Regions from separate parts of the Oceanobacillus sp. FSL W7-1309 genome, predicted to be linked through region 2. Evidence: a T-box and tRNA genes for the amino acid it is inferred to sense, from the RefSeq annotation. Region 2 holds a T-box; the other holds one or more tRNA genes.
What was found. The T-box of region 2 lies ahead of leuS (leucine--tRNA ligase). A T-box ahead of a tRNA ligase gene usually reads a tRNA of that ligase, here a tRNA-Leu.
Positions count from the first base shown of each region.

Region 1: it has a tRNA-Leu gene. The T-box ahead of leuS (leucine--tRNA ligase) is inferred to sense a tRNA for this amino acid. The anticodon was not compared.

Region 1 is NZ_JBBOBX010000001.1:1,569,281-1,572,313, reverse strand. Features, by position in the region: rRNA gene NST46_RS07265 (16S ribosomal RNA) at 1-345, opposite strand, end outside; tRNA gene NST46_RS07260 (tRNA-Ala) at 575-650, opposite strand; tRNA gene NST46_RS07255 (tRNA-Pro) at 663-739, opposite strand; tRNA gene NST46_RS07250 (tRNA-Arg) at 743-819, opposite strand; tRNA gene NST46_RS07245 (tRNA-Leu) at 823-911, opposite strand; tRNA gene NST46_RS07240 (tRNA-Gly) at 919-993, opposite strand; tRNA gene NST46_RS07235 (tRNA-Leu) at 1,016-1,100, opposite strand; tRNA gene NST46_RS07230 (tRNA-Lys) at 1,104-1,179, opposite strand; tRNA gene NST46_RS07225 (tRNA-Thr) at 1,229-1,304, opposite strand; tRNA gene NST46_RS07220 (tRNA-Val) at 1,308-1,383, opposite strand; rRNA gene rrf (5S ribosomal RNA) at 1,395-1,510, opposite strand; rRNA gene NST46_RS07210 (23S ribosomal RNA) at 1,629-3,033, opposite strand, start outside.
Region 2 is NZ_JBBOBX010000002.1:1,321,367-1,324,399, forward strand. Features, by position in the region: gene leuS (leucine--tRNA ligase) at 1-1,696, opposite strand, end outside; T-box leader at 1,909-2,128, opposite strand; gene NST46_RS19095 (tRNA (mnm(5)s(2)U34)-methyltransferase) at 2,282-2,863, shown strand.

The DNA of each region.
Region 1 (3,033 bases), on a different contig from region 2:
TCAGTCCCAGTGTGGCCGATCACCCTCTCAGGTCGGCTACGCATCGTCGCCTTGGTGAGCCGTTACCTCACCAACTAGCTAATGCGCCGCGGGCCCATCTGTAAGTGACAGCCGAAACCGTCTTTTATCTTCTCACCATGAGATGAAAAGTGTTATCCGGTATTAGCTCACGTTTCCGCGAGTTATCCCGATCTTACAGGCAGGTTGCCCACGTGTTACTCACCCGTCCGCCGCTCATTCCATAAACATTACCCCGAAGGGTTCTGTTTATTTCCTGCGCTCGACTTGCATGTATTAGGCACGCCGCCAGCGTTCGTCCTGAGCCAAGATCAAACTCTCCATAAAAGTTTGTAATACTTAGCTTTTGTAGAAGCTGACTTCTACTTGTTTTAAAAAGAAAAACGAGTTTTCTTTTTCTTGACATACTGGTTGTTTTGTTCAGTTTTCAAAGAGCAAATTTGTTGTCTTTTTTTAAAAGCGACTTTACTAATATATCATATACATCACTATATTGTCAACAATCTTTTAAAAGTTTTTAAAAGACTATTTTGTAGTAAGAATCAAACTTTTAAATTGGTGGAGCCTAGCGGGATCGAACCGCTGACCTCCTGCGTGCAAGGCAGGCGCTCTCCCAGCTGAGCTAAGGCCCCGTATAAATAAAATGGTCGGGAAGACAGGATTCGAACCTGCGACCCCTTGGTCCCAAACCAAGTGCTCTACCAAGCTGAGCTACTTCCCGTTATGGCGCGCCCGAGAGGAGTCGAACCCCTAACCTCTTGATCCGTAGTCAAACGCTCTATCCAATTGAGCTACGGGCGCATATGGTGCCGAGGACCGGAATCGAACCGGTACGGTAGTCACCTACCGCAGGATTTTAAGTCCTGTGCGTCTGCCAGTTCCGCCACCCCGGCAAGGGTTTGGAGCGGAAGACGGGATTCGAACCCGCGACCCCCACCTTGGCAAGGTGGTGTTCTACCACTGAACTACTTCCGCGCTTGGCAATGTTTAAATTAAATGGTGCGGGTGAAGGGACTTGAACCCCCACGTCCGAAGACACTAGATCCTAAGTCTAGCGCGTCTGCCAATTCCGCCACACCCGCAAATGGTGAGCCATGAAGGATTCGAACCTTCGACCCTTTGATTAAAAGTCAAATGCTCTACCGACTGAGCTAATGGCTCAAAAATATATATTACATACTATTGATAATTATTATTCACTTGTGAAAAGTGGTGCCGGCCAGAGGACTTGAACCCCCAACCTACTGATTACAAGTCAGTTGCTCTACCAATTGAGCTAGGCCGGCAAATGGTGGAGGATGCAGGGCTCGAACCTGCGACCCCCTGCTTGTAAGGCAGGTGCTCTCCCAGCTGAGCTAATCCTCCGATTTATATCTGCCTGGCGGCGTCCTACTCTTGCAGGGGCAAAGCCCCAACTACCATCGGCGCTGAAGAGCTTAACTTCTGTGTTCGGCATGGGAACAGGTGTGGCCTCTTCGCTATTGCTACCAGACAATCCTCAAAAACAAGGACAAGTTTTATTATATGCATTTCCGAATAAAAATGCAAGGTTTTTTTGAATTTATACCTTAAAAACTAAATAAGAGTAAACAAAACATCAAATAAAGAATTTAGTTAAGTCCTCGATCGATTAGTATCCGTAAGCTCCACGTGTCACCACGCTTCCACACCGAACCTATCAACCTCATCGTCTCTGAGGGATCTTACTCACTCGAAGTGATGGGAAGTCTCATCTTGAGGGGGGCTTCATGCTTAGATGCTTTCAGCACTTATCCTTTCCACACGTAGCTACCCAGCGATGCTCCTGGCGGAACAACTGGTACACCAGCGGTGTGTCCATCCCGGTCCTCTCGTACTAAGGACAGCTCCTCTCAAACTTCCAACGCCCACGACGGATAGGGACCGAACTGTCTCACGACGTTCTGAACCCAGCTCGCGTACCGCTTTAATGGGCGAACAGCCCAACCCTTGGGACCGACTACAGCCCCAGGATGCGATGAGCCGACATCGAGGTGCCAAACCTCCCCGTCGATGTGAACTCTTGGGGGAGATAAGCCTGTTATCCCCGGGGTAGCTTTTATCCGTTGAGCGATGGCCCTTCCATGCGGAACCACCGGATCACTAAGCCCGACTTTCGTCCCTGCTCGACTTGTAGGTCTCGCAGTCAAGCTCCCTTGTGCCTTTACACTCTACGAATGATTTCCAACCATTCTGAGGGAACCTTTGGGCGCCTCCGTTACCTTTTGGGAGGCGACCGCCCCAGTCAAACTGCCCGCCTGACACTGTCTCCGAACCGGATCACGGTCCTGGGTTAGAATGTCCATACAGCCAGGGTGGTATCCCACGGATGCCTCCACCGAAGCTAGCGCTCCGGTTTCCAAGGCTCCCACCTATCCTGTACAAGCTGCACAGACATTCAATATCAGGCTACAGTAAAGCTCCACGGGGTCTTTCCGTCCTGTCGCGGGTAATGCGCATCTTCACGCATAGTATAATTTCACCGGGTCTCTCGTTGAGACAGTGCCCAAGTCGTTGCACCTTTCGTGCGGGTCGGAACTTACCCGACAAGGAATTTCGCTACCTTAGGACCGTTATAGTTACGGCCGCCGTTTACTGGGGCTTCGGTTCAAAGCTTCGCCTTGCGGCTAACATTTCCCCTTAACCTTCCAGCACCGGGCAGGTGTCAGCCCCTATACTTCGCCTTTCGGCTTCGCAGAGACCTGTGTTTTTGCTAAACAGTCGCTTGGGCCTATTCACTGCGGCTCCATGTAAATGAAGCACCCCTTCTCCCGAAGTTACGGGGTCATTTTGCCGAGTTCCTTAACGAGAGTTCTCCCGCTCACCTTAGGATTCTCTCCTCGCCTACCTGTGTCGGTTTGCGGTACGGGCACCTATGATCTAACTAGAGGCTTTTCTTGGCAGTGTGAAATCCGGAACTTCGGTACTAAATTTCCCTCCCCATCACAGCTTGAAATTGCCAGACGGATTTGCCTATCTGACTTTCTCACTGCTTGG
Region 2 (3,033 bases):
GGTTAAATAACTTTTGGAATGGTTCTTTTGTTGATACGACTCCAATGTCATATAAGAACTTATGCCAGAAACGTGCGTATAGTAGATGAAGCACGGCATGCTCTGCTCCACCGATATAAATATCGATTGGCAACCATTCTTCCAGTGCAGCTGGATCTGCTAGCTGTTCGGTATTTTTCGGGTCAATGTATCGTAAGAAATACCAGCAGCTTCCCGCCCATTGCGGCATGGTGTTTGTTTCACGGCGCCCTTTCATTCCGGTTTTCGGATCAACAACATTTACCCAATCACTGTTATTAGCAAGTGGAGATTCCCCTGTACCAGATGGTTTAATCTCTGACATCACTGGTAGTTCCAATGGAAGTTCTTCTTCTGGAACAGTTGTCATTGTACCATCTTCCCAATGAATAATCGGAATTGGCTCACCCCAATAACGCTGTCTCGCAAAGAGCCAATCGCGCAGGCGATACGTAATTTTCTTCTCGCCTTTTCCTTCAGCGACAAGCCATTCAATCATTTTGGAGATTGCCTCTTCTTTTCCAAGCCCATCTAAGAATCCTGAATTGATATGTTCTCCATCACCAGTAAATGCTTCTTTTGTTATATCTCCACCTGAAACTACTTCCACAATTGGCAATTCAAATTTTGTTGCAAATTCATAGTCCCGCTCATCGTGTGCTGGAACCGCCATTATTGCACCAGTTCCATATGACATTAATACGTAGTCTGCAATCCAGATTGGCATTTTTTCATTATTCACAGGGTTAACTGCATATGCACCAGTAAATACACCTGTTTTATCTTTTGCTAAATCAGTACGCTCCAAATCGGATTTCGTTTGGACTTCGTTCAAGTAAGCATCTACGGCAGCTTTTTGTTCTGCACTTGTTATTTTTTCGATAAACGGATGTTCTGGGGCAAGCACTGCATACGTTGCACCAAATAATGTATCTGGACGTGTTGTAAATACAGTAAATTCTTCTTCATGTCCATCAATTGCAAATGTTACTTCTGCGCCCTCTGAGCGGCCAATCCAGTTACGTTGCATTTCTTTTAAGCTGTCTGGCCAATCTAATTCATCTAAATCTTCCAACAAGCGATCAGCATATGCAGTAATTTTCAGCATCCACTGCTTCATTGGTTTACGTACGACCGGATGTCCACCGCGTTCACTTTTTCCATCAATTACTTCTTCATTCGCCAAAACTGTACCTAATGCCGGACACCAGTTCACCGCAACCTCATCGATATAAGCGAGCCCTTTTTCATAAAGCTTTGTGAAAATCCACTGTGTCCATTTATAATAATTCGGATCTGTTGTATCGATTTCACGATCCCAATCATACGAAAAACCAAGTTCTTGTATTTGGCGTTTAAATGTCGCAATATTTTTTGCTGTAAATTCAGCTGGGCTATTCCCTGTATCAATTGCATATTGTTCTGCCGGAAGCCCAAATGCATCCCATCCCATCGGGTGCATTACTTCATAGCCTTGCATTCGTTTCATACGCGATAGAATATCCGTTGCCGTATAGCCCTCGGGATGTCCTACATGCAGCCCTACTCCTGAGGGATATGGAAACATATCAAGTGCATAGAACTTCTCTTTTTCAGAAAAGGTTTCCGTTTTAAACGTTTTATTTTCAAGCCAGTGTTTTTGCCATTTTTTTTCAATTTGCTGATGGTTAAAGCTCATCTAATTTTCCTTCCTTTCGCTGTACAACGCTTGTATTTTCCATTAGAAAACTTGGCATTCGTTAAAGGGATTCTTACGAAAGCGTTCTTTGCTTTTTTAGAAGCCCTTATACTTTGGAGTGCAAGTATTTAGGCGATGCCTTAGTTGCACTTATGCAGATAAGAAAGTCTAACACTTTCTTATCTGCGAAAAAAAAAGCCACTCATCCCCAGAAAAGGGACGAGAAGCTGTATCTCCCGCGGTACCACCCAAATTAACGCATATATTCGCGTTCACTTGTTATCTTTAACGTGGATAGACGGCAGGAATTACTCCTATTCATTCCTGCAACATTAAAGGTGAGTTCATAAAATCTTTCAACGGCAGTTTCCACCGAGCACTGCCTCTCTATGCCTGAAAAAAATTACTACTAATCCTTATCAAAGTCGTTAGATTATTTAACCGAATTATAATGAATCCGGTAACTATTGTCAAGGTAACCTCATTTTAAAGGTTCGCCTCAGTTTTTACTGCATTTCTTGATTGGCATTTTCGTGATAACATGAAGGAAGAGATAAATCTAATGAAAAGGAATGTGCTGCATATATGCTAAAAGGAATTCTAAATTATGCTCATTATTTATTAGAAGAAACGATACAATCGGGTGAAAAAGTAATTGACGCAACGTGCGGAAATGGAAATGATACCTTATTCTTCAGTAAGCTAGTCGGTGAAAACGGTCATGTTTATGCCTTTGATATACAGGACCAAGCAATTGCAAATACGAGAAAAGTATTAATTAACAATAATTGCTCCAATGTATCTTTAATCCACGATAGTCATGAAAGAATTCTGGATTATTTTCCAAAGGATAAAAATGAAGAAATTGCAGGTGCGATTTTCAACCTCGGTTATTTACCTAGAAGCGATAAAACAGTAATTACAACACCTGATTCAACGGTGACTGCTGTAGATGCTATTTTAAACCGTTTGAAAAAAGATGGACTTGTCGTTCTTGTTGTATACCACGGCCATGAAGGTGGCAAGGAAGAAAAAGAAGGACTATTAAAGTACCTGCTTCAACTAGATCAAAAGCAGTTTAATGTCTTACGCTATGGCTTTATTAATCAAAAAAATGACCCACCTTTTATACTTGCTATTCAAAAAAAAGTTCTTAAATTAAAATAGGTACAATGAATTGCAATGTATTATTCTCTGTTTTTTGGAAATGCCAACACGAACAGAATCATTTTTTAATAAAGGCAATTAATAACTGGAGCAGGATTCTCTTTTGAGATGACGGCTCTTTGTTTCAATACTGCGAGATTCACTTCCAAGCCCTTTTTTAAAAATCCCAA